Paraburkholderia bryophila: one gene and its partners. The protein of the gene in region 2 interacts with the protein of the main gene of each other region in a pairwise test. Links are inferred from orthologs where the notes say so. Each region holds a gene or a part of one and is shown on either strand. Other genes may lie near its edges.

Region 1 (5,808 bases), 550 kb from region 2 along the record:
TCGAGCGTGCCGCCATCGGCACGTTGCACATGTTGGACGCCTGGTTGTCCGCGCCGCTGAACGGATAGAACGGATGCTGGAAGATGCTGCACATCAACACGCGCGAGTCGCCCGAAAAAGCCGCTTCGGTGCCGTTGCCGTGATGCACGTCGAAATCGATAATCGCGACGCGCTCCAGGCCATGCACCTCGAGCGCATGACGCGCGGCGATCGCGACGTTGTTGAAGAAGCAGAAGCCCATCGCGCGCGCCGGCTCCGCATGGTGGCCCGGCGGGCGCACGCTGCAGAACGCGTTGTCGAAACGGCCTTCGATCACCGCATCCGTCGCGGCCACCGCCGCGCCCGCCGCGCGCAACGCGGCCTGCCATGTGTGCGGGTTCATCGACGTATCGGGGTCGATCTCGGCGAGACCTTCGGCGGGCGAACGATCGCGAATGTAGTCGACGTGAGCTTGCGTATGCACGCGCAGCAGCGCGGCTTCGTCCGCGAGCGGCGGCGACTCGCGCTCGATCAGCGAGTCGATGCGGCTCGCGATCATTTGATCTTCGATCGCCTGCAGACGCGCGGGGCATTCGGGATGCCATTGCCCCATATCGTGCAGCAGACAGTCGGCGTGGGAATAAAAACCTGTTGCCATGATTTTCTTCTGCGGCGCGGCAGCTTTTCGATGCGCGCGCGGCGTGTCTCCATCCAGGGCGCGCGCCCTCGGCGCGCCAACATTTATCAAGTTACCACACGACGCGGGTACGACGTATCCACCACAGTTTTGCAGAAGGCGTCGGGTATACTGCCCCGAACCGTTTTCCCCTGTCTCTTGCGCATCGCGCCTTCAGCTCACTATGACCGTCAAGCTTGCTCTGTCTGCACGAAACCGGCTACGCACCAAAACCGTAGTCGCCGCACTATCCGTCGTATCGTGCATGTTCATGGCAACTCATCCGGCGCAGGCGCAAAGCGCCGGCAAGAAAGCGCCGGTGCAGATCGCGCAAAGCCAACCGCAGCCCGCCGTGCCGCAAGGACAAACCTTCGAAGAAGAAATCGTCCCGCAGCGCTACGCCAACAATGCCGCGGTGGACACGTTCATCAACGACATGGTCGCGCGTTACGACTTCGACCCCGACGCATTGCACGCGCTGTTTTCGCACGTGAGCTATTCGGCGACCGCGGTCAAGCTGGTGACGCCGTCGCCCTCGCCGTCCATCAAGAACTGGCGCGTCTATCAGTCGCGCTTTCTCGACCAGATCCGCATCAACGCCGGCGTGCGCTTCTGGCGCGCCAACCAGGCCACGCTGCAACGCGCGTACGAGGAGTTCGGCGTGCCGCCGGAGGTGGTCGTCGGCATTATCGGCGTGGAGACGATTTACGGTCGCTTCATGGGTAACTTCCGCGTGCTCGACGCGCTGACCACGCTCAGCTTCGACTACCCGAGCACTGCCAATCGCGCGGATCGCCAGGCGACCTTCCGCAAGAATCTCGAAGACTACCTGGTATGGACCCGCGATTCGCAGATCGACCCGACCACGGTGCTCGGCTCGTACACCGGCGCGATCGGTATTCCGCAGTTTCTGCCGAGCAGCATCGTTCAGTACGCGGTGAGCTACGACGGCAACAAGCAGATCGACCTGCGCACCAACCAGGCGGATGCGATCGGCAGCGTGGCGAACTATCTGCGTCAGAACGGCTGGGAAAACGGCCGGCCGGTGGTGTGGAAGATCGGCACGGACGCCGGCAGCCTGGGCGTCGCACAAGCCGCCGCCGACGGCAAGCCGGAACCGCATTGGCCGCTCGACCAGTTGCTGCGCGCCGGCCTGCTGCTCAACGAACCGGACGTCGACGTCGCTGCGGAAGCCGGTACGCCGGTCACGGTGGTGGACCTGCCGTCGCCGGGACGCGGCACCGAGTACATGCTCGGCCTGAAGAACTTCTACGTGCTGACGCGCTATAACCGCAGCTTCTTTTATGCGCTCGCGGTTTATCAGTTGGGCCAGCGCGTCAAGGCGCAGATGGAAGCGAGCGACGCGGCAAGCGCCGTCAAGAACGCAACGCCGCCCGTGGCGGCTTCGCAGTAATCCGCTACCGGCACGCGAGCCGACTAGCGGTTCGCGACGACGTATCGCACGAGCATAAAAAAGCGCCGGTCCTTTTTGAAAGAACCGGCGCTTTTGCATTCGTTCAAGCGATGCCGCGTACTCAGGCGGGAAACACACCCGTCGACAGATACCGGTCGCCGCGATCGCAGACAATGAACACGATCGTCGCGTTCTCGACCTGACGCGCCACGCGCAGCGCCACTTCGCACGCGCCGCCCGACGAGATACCGGCAAAGATGCCTTCCACCGCCGCCATACGACGCACCATCGCTTCAGCCGCGGCCTGGCTCACGTTCTCGACGCGATCCACGCGGCTGCGATCGAAAATCTTCGGCAGATACGCTTCCGGCCACTTGCGGATGCCCGGAATACGCGAGCCCTCTTCGGGCTGCGCACCGACGATCTCGATCGCCTGATTCTGTTGCTTCAGATACGCGGACACGCCCATGATCGTGCCGGTCGTGCCCATGGACGACACGAAGTGCGTAATGCGCCCTTCGGTATCGCGCCAGATTTCCGGACCCGTGCCTTCGACGTGCGCCGCCGGATTATCCGGATTCGCGAACTGGTCGAGGATGATGCCCTTGCCTTCGCGCTGCATCTGCTCGGCGAGATCGCGGGCGTATTCCATGCCGCCGGTGACCGGCGTCAGAATGATCTGCGCACCGTACGCGGCCATGCTCTGACGGCGCTCGATCGACAGATCTTCCGGCATGATCAGCACCATCTTGTAGCCGCGGATCGCGGCCGTCATGGCGAGCGCGATGCCAGTGTTGCCGCTGGTCGATTCGATCAGCGTGTCGCCCGGTTTGATGCGACCGCGCGCTTCCGCCTTCTTGATCATCGACAAAGCCGGACGATCCTTCACCGACCCCGCGGGATTGTTGCCCTCGAGCTTCGCAAGGATCACGTTATTGCGGCTGCGGATCTCGTCGTCAGGAAGCCGGACAAGCTGCACGAGCGGCGTGTTGCCGATCGTGTCTTCAATCGTTTTGTAAGCCATATCGTTTCTGGTGCCGTCGCTGCGGGGAGTCTTCAATCTATCGATTCTAAACCACCGTGCCCGCGGCTGCCGTGCGGCCCTTCTAGCCGCATGGATGCAGGCGCGCGCATCATTCAGCGCGCATGTAGCAAACCACGCAAAAAGCCCGCGGCGGAGTACCGCGGGAGCCAGTCATCTGCATGACAGCTGAAGGAGTGTGCTGAACAACTCCGGGGACATGAAGGGGTACGACACGAGCGAGCCGCGCGCGTGACGACGCACGCCACGGACGCGGCTCGCGCCGGGCTATTTCTTTACCGCCACGGTGGTGTTGGCTTTGGGTGCATTGGCCGGAGCGGCCGCGCCCTTGGTCGATGCAGACGCCGCAGCTTGCGCGTTAGCAGCCGCGCCAGCCGGTCCGACAGCGAGACCCTCCGCCTGCAGGCGCTCGACGGTATGCCCGCCCATGCCTTTGACGCGCTTGCCGAGATCCGCCGGGTCCTTGAACGGACCATGCGCTGTGCGCTCTTCAAGAATGGCTTTCGCTTTGGCAGGACCGATGCCCTTGATGCCGCGCAGCGCGTCTTCGTTAGCCGTGTTGACGTCGACCGCCGCATACGCGTGGCCGAAAGCGGCGAGCATCGCCGCGGTAACCAGAATTTTTCGAAACATATGGAATCTCCCTCGTACATCCGGTTGGCGACCGTCACCCACCGGGAGATTCCACTTTACAGAGGTGTCCGGACTAATTAAACCTGGCCGAATAGCCAATGGACGTAGCGATCGACACCTTCCTGCACGCTCAGGAACGGTGCGTCGTAGCCGGCCGCGCGCAGCCTGGTCTGGTCGGCCTGCGTGAAGCACTGATACTTGCCGCGCAGCGCGTCGGGGAACGGAATGTATTCGATCAGCCCGCGCTGCACCTGATCCGCGAGCGACAACGCCGGTTCATTGTTCAGCCCGCGCAGCGTGTTGACCACGGTGCTCGCGATGTCGTTGAACGGTTGCGCGCGACCGCTACCCAGATTGAAGATGCCCGACTTGTCCGGATTATCGAAGAAGAACAGGTTGACCTTCACCACGTCTTCGATCGAGACGAAATCGCGCGTCTGCTCGCCCGCGGCGTAGCCGTTGTATTCGCCGAACAGCTTGACCTTGCTTTCGGCGCGGAACTGGTTGAAGTTGTGAAACGCCACCGACGCCATGCGCGCCTTATGCGTTTCGCGCGGCCCGTAGACGTTGAAGTAACGGAAGCCGGCAATCTGGCTCTTCGCGGTGGGCAGCACGCGGCGGATCACCTGGTCGAACAGGAACTTCGAATAGCCGTACACGTTCAGCGGCTGCTCGACTTCGCGCTCTTCGACGAAACGGCTCGAGCCGCCGTACGTAGCCGCCGACGACGCGTACAGGAACTGGATGTTCTGCGCGAGGCAGACGTCGAGCACCTCGCGGCTGTAGCGGAAGTTGTTGTCCATCATGTAGCGGCCGTCGGTTTCCATCGTGTCCGAGCAGGCGCCTTCGTGGAAAATCGCGCGTACCTTGCCGAAGTCGCCGCGCCTGAAGCGTTCGACGAATTCGGTTTTGTCGAGGTAGTCGTCGATTTCGCAGTCGACCAGGTTCTTGAACTTGTCGGCGCGCGTGAGGTTATCCACGGCGATGATGCGTTGTTCGCCGCGCTCGTTGAGCGCCTTCACGAGATTGCTGCCGATAAAGCCGGCCGCGCCGGTGACGATGACGGTCATGATGATCCTGCGGTAATGAGTTTCAGCCGACGCCCCGCGAGTCCCTGTGCCGCGCCGTCAATGCGCGCGCGACGAGAGATCCGCCGGGCCTGGGTCAATGAAAGAGTTCGTCGTAGTTGACGGTGGCCGTGCCGAGTTTGCCGACCACGATGCCGGCCGCGCGATTCGCGAGACCAACCGCGTCGACCAGCGTGAGACCCGCGCCCAGCATGGCGGCGAGCGTCGCGATCACGGTGTCGCCGGCGCCCGAGACATCATACACTTCGCGTGCAACCGCCGACGCGTGCAGGATGCCGTCGTCGGAGAAGAGCGTCATGCCCTCTTCCGAACGCGTCAGCAGCAGCGCCTTGAACTGCAGATCGGCGCGCAATTTCGTAACGCGCGCGATCAGATCTTCTTCGGATTTCCACTGGCCAACCACTTCACGCAACTCGGCGCGATTCGGCGTGATCAGCGTGGCGCCGCGATAGCGTTCCCAGTCGTCGCCTTTCGGATCGACCAGCACCGCCTTGCCTGCCGCGTGCGCCTTGGCGATCATCTGCGTGACGTGGGTCAGGCCGCCCTTCGCGTAATCGGACATCAGGATCACGTCGTGCGACGGCAGCAGCTCGTCGAAGCGCGCGAGGCCCGCGAGCAGCACCTCATGCGCCGGCGAATTCTCGAAGTCGACGCGCAGCAACTGCTGCTGGCGCGACAGCACGCGCAGCTTGATCGTGGTGAGCAACGCCGGATCGCGTTCGAGATGCGGCGTCACGCCGCTTTCGCCGAGCAATTGCACGATCCGCTCGCCGGGTTCGTCATGACCGACCACGCACAGCAGGCCAGCCTGTGCACCGAGCGCAACCGCATTGCGCGCGACGTTCGCCGCGCCGCCCAGACGGTCTTCCTGGCGTTGCACGTGCACGACCGGCACTGGGGCTTCCGGCGAAATGCGGTTCACGTCGCCGAACCAGTAGCGGTCGAGCATCACGTCACCGACCACCAGTACGCGCGC
Region 2 (5,916 bases):
AGTCATGATGTTGTCGTAGGCGAGCGAGCCGCAAATCAGCGTAGCCAAGGCGAGGGTTCCTGTGAAAACAATAAAGAAAGCGCGCGACGATACGACAGCGCCGCGCATGAAGCGCGGCGCCGGGGTTCGTGCGCGAAGGTTTTACTTCAGCGCGGCGAGGGCTGCGTCGTAGTTCGGCTCGTCTTTGATTTCACCGACCAGTTCAGCGTGCACGACCTTGTCGTTCTCGTCGACCACCACCACGGCGCGCGCCGTCAGGCCGGTCAGCGGGCCGCTCGTCACGTCGACACCGTACGCTTGCGCGAACTCGTGACCGCGGAACGTGGACGCCGTGACGACGTTCTCGATGCCTTCGGTCGTGCAGAAGCGCGACGCGGCGAACGGCAGGTCGCCCGACACGACGATCACGGCCGTGTTGGTCAGCTTCGCGGCGGCTTCGTTGAACTTGCGGGTCGACGTTGCGCAGGTCGGCGTGTCGAGGCTCGGGACGATGTTCAGCACCTTGCGCTTGCCGGCGAAATCGGCGAGCGACAGCGACTTCAGATCCTTGCCGACCAGCGAGAAAGCGGGGGCGTTCTGGCCCACCGACGGGAACGTGCCGGCTACGTCGATCGGGTTGCCACCCAGCGTGACTTGACTCATGTTCTTGTGCTCCGGAAATTCGTCAGTGTTGACGATAGATGCGACGGTGAATGCGCCCGATCATGGCCGGGCGCGCGAGGATGCGTTACGGATAAAAAATCTGTACGCGGAAATTGGAGGCGACCGCGTTGCCGGTGTCGAGATGCACGATCATCGTCTGCGTGCTGCGGGCCGGCAGGCCGGCCGCGATCGGAGTGCCGGGCGGGACGTAGTCTTGCGGCCACAGCACGCGGCGCACGGCGACGTTGTTCTGATCGTCGAGCAGCGTGAGTTCGATAGCGGGGTAGGCCAGCGCCACGTTGAAGCGGTTGCGCAGCGGCATCTTCAGTTCGAGCTTGTGCGGGCCGTCGATCTGCCGGAGATCGGACGGTTCGACCTGCAAGCCGTCGATGTCGTGCGGCGGCGTGACGAGGCAGCCGAGTTGCGCGCAAGCTTTTGCATAGAGCGTCTGCGTGCTCGGGAAGTAGACCAGCACGGTTTCGCGCTGCCACCAGGCGAGCTGCGCAAGCAGCGCCAGCACCAGCAGCACGGCCACCACCGAACCGGCGATGATCCAGCCCAGGCGCCGCGGCTCGGCCGGGCGGGTTTCGCGCACGACCGGGAACGGATCGACGCCGTCGTTCACCGGGTGAACGGAGAACGGCTCGCCACTGGATGCGGCCGCCGCGCCGGAGAAGGCAGTCGGGTCGTCGGTCGCGGAGGCGGAGGTGTTGGCGGTCGATGCGCCGAAGCGCGCCGTCGTGCCGCCGTCGGCATCGGCATCGGCGTCGGTTTCGGCTTCGGCGATAGCGGCGCCGGCCGCCACGCCTGCACCAGCTCCCGCAGCAAAACTGGCTGCGTTAAAACGCGGTTCATTATCCGGGATGCCATGCAGACTGGCCGACTCGGGCAGAACGGGTTCGTCCAACGAAGGTTCGGAAGACCGATCGGTCTTGTGCCAAACCCGCGGCGCGTCTTCAGCCGGCGGCTCGGTCCGGTAGGCGAACGGTTCGAGCGGTGCGTCGGCCAGCACCGGTTCGCCGTCTGGTGGAACCGGCGTGCTGAATGCGCTGGCAGGCAGATCGGGTTCGTGAGCGTGATGCGGCGTGACCGCTATGCCCGCGCTAGTGGAAACCGGCGAGAGCGGCACATTGTGGGTGTCGTGCAGCAGGCGATTGTCGACCGCGGCGTCGGGCGTTGGCGCCCACGGATCCCACGCTTCAGCGCTGAAATCGGGGCTCCTGGCGCGAACGCCGGATAACGCTTCGATCGCAGCAGCGGCTTCGACGGGTTTGGCGGTGGAGAAGTCGCCGCCTTCGGTGACGTCGAACAGACTGCTCGAGGCGTCGAATACTTCATGGCAATGCCCGCAGCGCACGAGGCCGCGGCGCAGCGCGAGCTGCGCCGGTTGCAGGCGGAAGACGGTTTCGCAGAAGGGGCAACGCGTTGCCAGGAGCATATTGAGCCGATAAGCCGAAAGGCCGTTGGTTGGACAATACGCCTTATTCTAATGGCTTTCGCGGCGCGTTCCCGACAGACATACCCAACCTTCGTGTTCGCGCCATACGCCGATATCGATCCACTGCGCGTAGACCTGCGCGACTTCGTCCGCCTGGCGCGCCAGAATGCCGGACAACGCGATCTTGCCGCCCGGCTTGACCTTCGACGCCAGCATCGACGCCATCAGCTTGAGCGGGTTGGACAGAATGTTGGCGACCACGATGTCGAATTCGCCGCTCGGGCAGGCGTCCGGCAAACCGTACGTGACGTCCGCGCGGTTGCGTTCGCTGTTCTGACGCGCCGACTCGACCGCTTGCGGATCGATGTCGATGCCGAACACCGGACTCGCGCCGCACTTCTGCGCGAGGATCGCGAGAATGCCGGAGCCGCAACCGTAGTCGAGCACCGACTGGCCGGCCTGCACCGATTGCTCGAGCCATTCCATGCACAGACGCGTGGTGGGATGGCTGCCGGTGCCGAACGCGAGGCCCGGATCCAGTTCGAGCACGAGCGCTTCGGGATCCGGCGCGTCATGCCACGACGGCACGACCCAGATGCGCTCGCCGATCTTGATCGGATCGAACTGCGACTGTGTGAGCCGCACCCAATCCTGGTCTTCGACTTCCCGCACCTTGAACGACGGCGCGTTCGCGAGGCCAATTTCGTTGGCTGCGGCGGTCAGCAGCAGCGCCGGTTCGTGTTCCGGCGCGAGCAGCGCGATCACGCGCGAACGTTGCCACGCGCTGCGATCCGGCGTGAGACCGGGCTCGCCGAACAGCGGCTGCTCGTCGGGCGTATCGGCGTCCGCATCTTCCACCGACACGGACAACGCGCCCAACTCGAGCAGCGCGTCGGAAAATTCTTCCGCGTGCTCGCGCGCCAACTCGACGATCAATTCCCGGTAGCTCATGACTTACGCTTCTTCCGGTGCGGCCTGCTGCTTCGCGGCCAACCGGTTTTCGAGGTAGTGAATGCTGGTGCCGCCTTCGACGAACTTCGCGTCCAGCATCAGTTCGCGATGCAGCGGGATGTTGGTCAGAATGCCTTCCACCACCATTTCCGACAGCGCGATACGCATCCGGTTGATTGCCTGTTCGCGCGTCGCACCGTAAGCGATCAGCTTGCCGATCATCGAATCGTAGTTCGGCGGGACGAAATAGCCGTTGTAGGCGTGCGAATCGACGCGAATGCCGGGACCGCCCGGCATATGCCACGAGGTCAACCGACCCGGCGACGGCGTGAACTTGAACGGATCTTCCGCGTTGATCCGGCATTCGATCGCATGACCCTTGAACACGATGTCGCGCTGACGGAAGGCGAGCTTCTCGCCGGCCGCGATGCGGATCTGTTCCTGCACGATGTCGACGCCCGTGATCAGCTCGGTCACCGGATGTTCGACCTGCACGCGCGTATTCATTTCAATGAAGTAGAACTCGCCGTTTTCGTACAGGAACTCGAACGTACCCGCGCCCAGATAGCCCATCTTCTTGCAGGCGTCGGCGCAACGATCGCCGATCCGTTCGATCAGGCGGCGCGCGATACCCGGCGCCGGCGCTTCTTCGATCACTTTCTGGTGACGACGCTGCATCGAGCAGTCACGCTCGCCGAGCCACACCGCGTTCTTGAACGAATCCGCGAGGATCTGAATTTCGATGTGCCGCGGGTTCTCCAGGAATTTCTCCATGTAGACCTGCGGATTGCCGAATGCGCGGCCGGCTTCTTCACGCGTCATGTTGACCGCGTTGACCAGCGCCGCTTCCGTGTGGACCACGCGCATGCCGCGGCCACCGCCGCCGCCGGCGGCCTTGATGATGACCGGATAGCCGACTTGGCGGGCAATCTTGACGATCTCTTTCGGATCGTCCGGCAACGCGCCTTCCGAACCCGGCACACACGGCACGCCGGTCTTGATCATGGTCTGCTTGGCCGTGACCTTGTCGCCCATCATCCGGATCGTTTCCGGGCGCGGGCCGATGAAGGTGAAGCCGGACTGTTCGACGCGCTCGGCGAAGTCGGCGTTTTCCGACAGGAAGCCGTAGCCCGGGTGGATCGCTTCGGCGTCCGTCACTTCAGCCGCGCTGATTAGCGCCGGCATGTTCAGGTAGCTCAGATTCGAAGGCGCCGGGCCGATACAGACCGCCTCGTCGGCGAGCTTCACGTACTTGGCTTCCTTGTCGGCTTCCGAATAGACGACGACGGTCTTGACGCCGAGCTCGCGGCACGCGCGCTGGATGCGGAGCGCGATCTCGCCACGATTGGCAATGAGGATTTTTTCAAACATAGCGGTTTTTCGACTCATCAATAGGCGCCCGGCCGGTCACGGTGCAGGCTGCCTCAGAGGATCGGTCGCGCGCCCCGGGAGGGCGGACGCGCGGGCGGCAGGCGCAAAAAGCGCAAAGCGTGCCGCGTTAGCCGACCACGAACAGCGGTTGGCCATACTCGACCGCCTGGCCGTTATCGACGAGGATTTCCTTCACCACGCCGGCCTTGTCCGACTCGATCTCGTTGAGCAGCTTCATCGCTTCGATGATGCAGATCGTCTGGCCTTCCTTGACCGTGTCACCCACCTGAACGAACGGCTCGGCGCCCGGCGACGGCGCGAGGTAGAACGTGCCGACCATCGGCGACGTCACCACGTGACCTTGCGGGACGACCGGCGCCGGCGTAGCCGGAACGCCTGCTGCGGCAGCGGCCGGCGCTTCGCCGCCCGGGAACGGAGCCGGCTGCGCGTATTGCGGCGCGTACGAGGCGGACGGTTGCACGTAAACCGGCGGCGCATTCTTGACGATGCGCACCTTGCCTTCGCCCTCGGTCACTTCGAGTTCGGAGATACCAGACTCCGAGACGAGGTCGATCAGAGTTTTCAGTTTACGTAGATCCATCAGGAAGCCCCTTTCAATGCGTAAAGTGCCGGCGCATACGCAGCCGGCGCAAATTAGACGTGTTTGGAATCAGCCGCGCGACGAACCGGCGGCGAGCCGGTCGAGCGCGAATTCGAGCGCGTACATATATCCCTTCCAGCCGAGGCCGCAAATCACGCCCTCAGCCTGGTCGGAGAAATACGAGTGATGCCGGAACGGTTCGCGACGATGCACGTTCGACAGATGAATCTCGACGAACGGGATGCCGACCCCCGCCAGTGCGTCCCGAATGGCCACGCTGGTGTGCGTGTACGCGGCGGGATTGATCAGTATGAAATCGGTTTTTTCAGTCCGGGCGGATTGGATGCGATCCACCAGAGCGCCTTCGTGATTGCTCTGGAACGACGCCAGTTCGACGCCTGCGTCCGCTGCGCGGTCCGCCAGCGCCTGATCGATCTGCGGCAAGGTCACGCGACCGTAGACCTCGGGTTCCCGGGTGCCGAGAAGGTTGAGGTTGGGTCCGTGCAGTACCAGCAGTCGCGTCATGGTCGCTTCTTTTTCCGTGGAATTGGGCGCACTTTAGCGCTGATTAGAGAAACTTGTCTAGGTTCCCGCACGTAACGAGCGACGCGGGCGGCAATTTGCCGTCGCGCCGGGCGCCCATCTTCTCTCAAATTCATGCGATTTGCGCGTATTTTTCCGCGTACCAGCAGGAATCGAGCGTCAAAAGAATGTGAGATTTAAAGCGCGTCGAGGGTCTGCCGGAGCGCTTCCGGGTTGATTTGGCCTAATTTTGTCGAGCGGACATTGCCTTTGGCGTCGATCACCACGGTGAACGGCAGGCCGCCCGCGTTGTTGCCGAAGGCCCGCGCCAGGTCGGCGCCGCCGAAGCCGGTAATGTAGACCGGGTACGCCACCTTCACCTTTTGCAGGA
Region 3 (5,965 bases), 420 kb from region 2 along the record:
CGTGATTCAGGAGATGCTGGTCGCGACCGTGCCAGGCGATCTCACCGAACGCTTCCATCTTTCTGAAACCCTCCTGTTGCTCGGCGAGTTCGAGCGGGGCTGGCGCGAGTACCACCATCGTTACAGCATGGCGCACACACACGCGATCGGGCGACGGGTGCAACGGCCGCGCTGGGACGGCCGGCCGATTCCCGGCCGGACCTTACTGATCCACGACGAGCAGGGCTTCGGCGACACCTTCCAGTTCATGCGGATGGTGCCGTGGGCCAAGGCGCGCAGCGGCGCGCGGGTGGTCCTCGAAGTCAACGAGGAAACGCTGTCGCTCGCCCAGCGCACGGCGGGCTTCGATCACATCGTCGCACGGGGCAACCTGCCGCCTGCATTCGACATGCATTGCGAAATGATGAGCCTGCCGATGGTCATGGGCCTGAAACCGGCCGACCTGCCTGGGCAAATTCCCTATCTGTCAGCCGACCCGCAACGCCTCGACAAATGGCAGCGGCGGCTGGCCGGGTTGCCACGCCCCCTGGTCGCGCTGGTGTGGGCCGGCCGGCCGACTCATGTCAATGACGCAAACCGTTCGATGACGCTCGATCAACTCGCGCCGCTGGGGCACGCGGGAGTCACGTTCCTGTCGATCCAGAAAGGGCCGGCTGCGGACGAGGCGGTTTCGCCACCGGCCGGCATGTCGCTCGTGTCCCTGAGCGACGAGATCGAGGACTTCGAAGATACGGCGGCGATCCTGAGCATTGCCGATCTGCTGATCTCGGTGGATTCGTCGCCCGTGCACCTGGCCGGCGGGCTGGGGCGGCCGGCATGGGTGATGTTGCCGATGGTGCCCGACTGGCGCTGGATGCTCGATCGAAGCGACACCCCCTGGTATCCCAGTGTGCGTCTGTTTCGGCAAAGGCAGCGCGCGGACTGGAGCGATATCGTGGCCGCGATGGCGCTCGAACTGACGCGCTTCAAGGGCCGATGACGGCGACATCGTTCATGCAGCGATCGTGCCGTTCATGGCCCAAGGGCTGTCAATGCATGGCCGCGGTGTTGTCGGCGTGGTTGCTGACCGGCGCCATGGCAGGTTGCACTGCGCTGGACCCCAATGCACATGCCGCCGCGCTGGCGGAGCCAGCCGGCTTGCAACGTGAGTTGATCGACAGCGGCCCCTTCGTGCTGACTGCTTTTTCGCGAATCTCGCAACCCGACAAGCCTCTGCACCTCTACATCGAAGGCGATGGCCAGGCATGGGTTTCGCGCACCGAGCCCTCGCTGGATCCGACACCTCGTCAGGCTGAGGGTCTCGCGCTGGCCGCGGCGGACCCTGCGCCGAACGTTGTGTATGTGGCCCGCCCCTGCCAGTTCACACCGATGGCGATGAATCCGCGCTGCGGCATTCCTTACTGGACCGGCAAGCGCTTTGCGCCCGAGGTGGTGGCGTCGATGGACGGGGCGGTGAGCCAATTCGCTGCGCGATTACCGGGGCAAGCCGTCGAACTGATCGGCTATTCAGGAGGTGGTGCGCTGGCCGTGCTGGTCGCGGCGCGGCGCGCCGACGTCGCATCGATCCGTACGGTGGCGGGCAATCTCGACGATGAGTTCGTCAATCGCCTGCACGGCGTCTCGCGGATGCCCGAATCGGAGAATGCAGTCGATTTTGCGAGCCGGGTCGCGGCGATTCCGCAGATTCACTTCAGTGGGGCTGAAGACGAGGTGGTACCACCCACTGTCGCGCAGCGATTCGCAAACGCAGTGGGTCAGCGGTGTGCACGCGCACTGACGATCCCGAAACTCGCGCACGCCAGCGACTGGAGCAGTCGCTGGCCGGCTATGCTGGCGATCTCACCGGTGTGCGCGCTCACAACGCCAGAGCAGTAGATTGCTGCCTTTGTCATGAATCCGCCGATGCGGCACGCCGCGCCGGTTGTGAGTATCCCGAACTGTCAGCTGAGGGTGAATTCAGGTAGACGGCAGTAGACGCTGATTTTTGGAAAATAAAATTATTTCAACGACTTATCGCCGTCCTGAGACGTGCTGAGCATCCGCTCCACATACCGCGCAATCAAATCAATCTCCAGATTAACCGCCGACCCTTCGCGCAGATTCTTCAGCGACGTCACCTGCACCGTGTGCGGAATCAGATTGATCGAAAACTCGCAGCCATCGTCGCGATCTTTAACCGAGTTCACCGTCAGGCTCACGCCATTCACCGTGATCGATCCTTTAAAAGCCAGATACCGGCCAATCTCACGCGGCGCCAGCACGCGCAGTTCATGCGATTCACCCACCGGCGCGAAATGCGTGACCGTACCGAGCCCGTCGACGTGACCGGAAACGATATGCCCGCCCAACCGATCATGCGCGCGCAGTGCCTTCTCGAGATTCACCTCGCCAGCCTCGCCAAGCCCTGCCGTGCAGTTCAGACTTTCGCGCGACACGTCGACTTCGAACGAATGCGCGGTCAGCGCGACCACGGTCATGCAGGCGCCCTGGATCGTGATGCTGTCGCCGAGTTGCACGTCGCCGAGATCGAGCCCGCCGGCTTCGACGTTCAGGCGCACGCCCGCGTCGCCGTCGGTGCCGAGCGGCTTGACTGATTCAATGCGGCCCACTGCCGCAACGATTCCTGTGAACATCGTGCTAATCCTCGATCAATTTGAAATGGGTTCAGACGTGGAATCGGTGCCGGGCTCGCCCGCGCCGGGAGGCGTGAAGCGCGCGAGAATCCGCAGATCGTCGCCGATCCGGTCGATCGCATGGAAATTCAGTTTGACGCGGCCTTCCAGCGTGTCCGGTGCGCTCAGATTGAACATGCTCATCGAGTCCATGCCGAGCAGGCTCGGCGCAAGATAGACGAGCAGTTCGTCGACGCAGCCTTCACGCAGCAGCGAGCCGTTCAGCTTGTAACCCGCCTCGACATGCAGTTCGTTCACGTTGCGCTGACCGAGCACGTTCAGCACGGCGGGCAGATCGACCTTGCCGGCTGAGTTCGCCAGTTGGACGATCTCGGCGCCACGATCGCGCAACGCGTTGGCGCGCTCGGTATGACGCTGATCCAGATTGCCGCAAAAAATCAGTGTGGGCGCGCCGGCCAGAATCTGCGCCTCGGGCGGCACGTCGAGCTGACTGTCGATCAACACGCGCTGCGGCTGGCGTGGCGTGTCGACGGCGCGCACGGTCATGCGCGGATCGTCTTCCCTGACGGTGCCGATGCCCGTCAGAATCGCCGACGCCCGGGCGCGCCACGCGTGACCATCGGCGCGCGCTGCTTCGCCCGTGATCCACTGACTGACGCCCGAAGGCAAGCCCGTGCGGCCGTCGAGCGACGCCGCCACCTTCATGCGCACCCAAGGGCGGCCACGCGTCATGCGCGACACGAAACCGATATTCAGTTCATGCGCTTCCTGCGCGAGCAGTCCGCAACGCACTTCGATACCGGCGTCGCGCAAGATCGCGAGGCCGCGTCCGGACACTTGCGGATTGGGATCTTCCATCGCCGCGACCACGCGCGCGACCTGCGCTTCGATCAACGCGTTCGCGCACGGCGGCGTGCGGCCGAAGTGGCTGCACGGTTCGAGCGTGACGTAGGCCGTGGCGCCGCGCAGATCGTGACCGCGCGAACGCGCGTCTTTCAATGCGCGGATTTCCGCATGATCCTGGCCTGCCGGTTGCGTGAAGCCTTCGCCGATCACTTCGTCGTTCTTGACGAGCACGCAGCCGACCCGCGGGTTGGGATCGGTGGTGTACATGCCGCGCTTGGCGAGAGCGAGCGCGCGTTCCATATGGACGAAGTCGGTTTGCGAGAACATCGGCTTCAGGCCGCGAGCGAAGCGAACGCGCCACGCGCCGCGTCGATCGTGGCGTCGATAATCGCGTCGTCGTGAACGATCGACACGAAGCCCGCTTCGTACGCCGACGGCGCGAAGTACACGCCGGCGTCGAGCATCTTGTGGAAGAACGCGTTGAAGCGCGGCACGTCGCTCTTCGTCACTTCGGCGAAGCTCGCGGGAATCGCTTCTGCGAAGTACAAGCCGAACATGCCGCCGAGCGAATCGGCCGCGAACGGCACGCCGGCTTCATGCGCGACCTTCACCAGACCTTGCGCGAGGCGCGTGGTGCGGGCGGTAAGCGTGTCGTAAAAGCCCGGTGCCTGGATCAGTTGCAAGGTTTTCAGGCCCGCGGCGACCGCGATCGGATTGCCCGACAGCGTGCCGGCCTGATAGACGCCGCCGAGCGGCGCGAGGTGCGCCATGATGTCGCGCCGACCGCCGAATGCCGCGGCCGGCATGCCGCCGCCGATCACTTTGCCCAGACACGTCAGGTCCGGCGTGATGCCGTAGACCTGCTGTGCGCCGCCCAGCGCGACGCGGAAACCGCACATCACTTCGTCGAAAATCAGTACGGTGCCGTATTCGGTGCAGAGGCGCCGCAAGGTTTGCAGGAATTCCGGCGTGGCGCGCACGAGGTTCATGTTGCCCGCCACCGGCTCGACGATCACCGAGGCGATCTCGTTGCCGAACGCCTTGAACGCTTCTTCGAGTTCCGCGACGTTGTTGTATTCGAGCACTGTGGTGTGCTTCGCGATATCGGCCGGCACGCCCGCCGAGGTCGGGTTGCCGAAGGTCAGCAGGCCCGAGCCGGCCTTGACCAGCAGGCTGTCCGCGTGGCCGTGATAGCAGCCTTCGAACTTGACGATGCGGCTGCGATCTGTGAAGCCGCGCGCGAGGCGCAGTGCGCTCATGGTGGCTTCCGTGCCGCTCGACACCATACGAACCTGTTCGATCGACGGCACCAGCTTGCAAATTTCTTCGGCGATTTCGATTTCCGACTCGGTCGGCGCGCCGAACGAGAAGCCGTTGCCCAGCACGCGCTGGACCGCTTCGAGCACCTCGGGGTGAACGTGGCCGAGAATCATCGGGCCCCACGAGCCGATGTAGTCGATGTAGCGCTGGCCGTCCGCGTCCCAGAAGTACGGGCCTTGCGCGCGCTCGATGAAACGCGGCGTGCCGCCGACCGAGCGGAACGCGCGTACCGGCGAGTTCACGCCACCGGGGATGGTACGTTGCGCGCGTTCGAAGAGAGTTTCGTTGTTGGACATGGCGATAGCTGGAATAGAGGTTGCGCAGCGGCGCGGGTTGCCGGAAGGCGGTTCGCGCGGCGCTGGGATCGGTGAGGAAATTGTACCGGAGTCAGCGTGAAGCGGCTTTGCGGCGGGCCTTGTTCGTGAGCTCAGGTTTTGCGCGCGGTTTTTGCCGCCACCGCGGCGTGCGCGCTGACTTTGCTGGAACGCGGCGGTATGGTCGGCGGTTCGAGCACTGGCGACGGACGTGCGCCGGTGAGTTCGCGCCAACGCTTTTCCAGCGCGCCTTCGGCGATCGGCTTGATGACGGTGCCGGAACTTTGCGCGTCCCATGTCTGCACCGAGAATGGATGCACGCGCAACGTCTCGCGCGGGATCACCACGCTTGCATGCGCGTCGACCAGCCAGTCGTACACGAAGTCGATACACAGCCGGTAGCCGCGCTTCGTCGCTGCGTCCGGGACCTCGTAAGGCGCGCGCGTCACGTAGCCGGAGCCGAAGATGCCCTTGGGTTCCATGGCGACACGGTGCAGAAACACCCGATCACCCGGCAGGATGCCGCGCGCGAATCCGCACCCCCAGACGTCGGCCACCGCGACACCCGCGGCAACGCGCTTCGCCACGTCAGGCAGTTCGGGCCATGGCCATTTCTTGGGGCTCCAGATCAGCAGGAAGGCGGTCATTGCGTGGTCGTTGCGGGAGGGGAGAGTAGGGCGGTCCGGGTGCGCTCATGCGGCTTCCGGATCGGTCTCGCGGCAGCTTAACCGATCGGCGGCACAGTCGCCGCGGTGGGCCGGCGCCTACGCTTGCGGTTCGGCATGGGCGCGCATTGTTCGCCGATGCGGCAGGGCGTGCGGCTTCGCGGTGTGTGGCGGTATGTCGTGGCGT

What was found.
Region 1: the proteins of accC (region 2) and cysM interact in binary tests that used the Escherichia coli proteins (3 or more experiments, as listed by UniProt). The link is inferred for Paraburkholderia bryophila from one-to-one orthologs.
Region 3: the proteins of accC (region 2) and ribD interact in binary tests that used the Escherichia coli proteins (3 or more experiments, as listed by UniProt). The link is inferred for Paraburkholderia bryophila from one-to-one orthologs.

Annotation. Positions count from the first base shown.
Region 1 is NZ_JACCAS010000001.1:3,944,269-3,950,076, reverse strand. What follows is about bases 1,143-3,893. They hold cysM (cysteine synthase CysM), read right to left. Parts: upstream 3,094-3,893; coding sequence 2,191-3,093; downstream 1,143-2,190. Other genes in these bases: rfaD (ADP-glyceromanno-heptose 6-epimerase), read right to left, coding at 3,822-3,893; GGD40_RS17685 (ComEA family DNA-binding protein), read right to left, coding at 3,379-3,744; mltB (lytic murein transglycosylase B), read left to right, coding at 1,143-2,069. In the rest of the region: GGD40_RS17700 (histone deacetylase family protein), read right to left, coding at 1-637; more of mltB, read left to right, coding at 921-1,142; more of rfaD, read right to left, coding at 3,894-4,814; rfaE1 (D-glycero-beta-D-manno-heptose-7-phosphate kinase), read right to left, coding at 4,909-5,808. UniProt on the Escherichia coli protein: Two cysteine synthase enzymes are found. Both catalyze the same reaction. Cysteine synthase B can also use thiosulfate in place of sulfide to give cysteine thiosulfonate as a product.
Region 2 is NZ_JACCAS010000001.1:3,395,327-3,401,242, forward strand. The notes cover bases 2,219-5,077. They hold accC (acetyl-CoA carboxylase biotin carboxylase subunit), read right to left. Parts: upstream 4,403-5,077; coding sequence 3,035-4,402; downstream 2,219-3,034. Other genes in these bases: prmA (50S ribosomal protein L11 methyltransferase), read right to left, coding at 2,219-3,031; accB (acetyl-CoA carboxylase biotin carboxyl carrier protein), read right to left, coding at 4,530-5,003; aroQ (type II 3-dehydroquinate dehydratase), read right to left, coding at 5,073-5,077. Outside these bases: GGD40_RS15205 (carbohydrate kinase family protein), read right to left, coding at 1-48; tpx (thiol peroxidase), read right to left, coding at 142-642; GGD40_RS15215 (zinc-ribbon and DUF3426 domain-containing protein), read right to left, coding at 728-2,080; more of prmA, read right to left, coding at 2,129-2,218; more of aroQ, read right to left, coding at 5,078-5,528; GGD40_RS15240 (TlpA family protein disulfide reductase), read right to left, coding at 5,723-5,916. UniProt on the Escherichia coli protein: This protein is a component of the acetyl coenzyme A carboxylase complex; first, biotin carboxylase catalyzes the carboxylation of the carrier protein and then the transcarboxylase transfers the carboxyl group to form malonyl-CoA.
Region 3 is NZ_JACCAS010000001.1:3,819,501-3,825,465, forward strand. What follows is about bases 1,728-4,635. They hold ribD (bifunctional diaminohydroxyphosphoribosylaminopyrimidine deaminase/5-amino-6-(5-phosphoribosylamino)uracil reductase RibD), read right to left. Parts: upstream 3,807-4,635; coding sequence 2,649-3,806; downstream 1,728-2,648. Other genes in these bases: GGD40_RS17100 (alpha/beta fold hydrolase), read left to right, coding at 1,728-1,875; GGD40_RS17105 (riboflavin synthase), read right to left, coding at 1,998-2,633; hemL (glutamate-1-semialdehyde 2,1-aminomutase), read right to left, coding at 3,812-4,635. In the rest of the region: GGD40_RS17095 (glycosyltransferase family 9 protein), read left to right, coding at 1-979; more of GGD40_RS17100, read left to right, coding at 1,036-1,727; more of hemL, read right to left, coding at 4,636-5,095; GGD40_RS17120 (hypothetical protein), read right to left, coding at 5,227-5,760. UniProt on the Escherichia coli protein: Converts 2,5-diamino-6-(ribosylamino)-4(3h)-pyrimidinone 5'-phosphate into 5-amino-6-(ribosylamino)-2,4(1h,3h)-pyrimidinedione 5'-phosphate.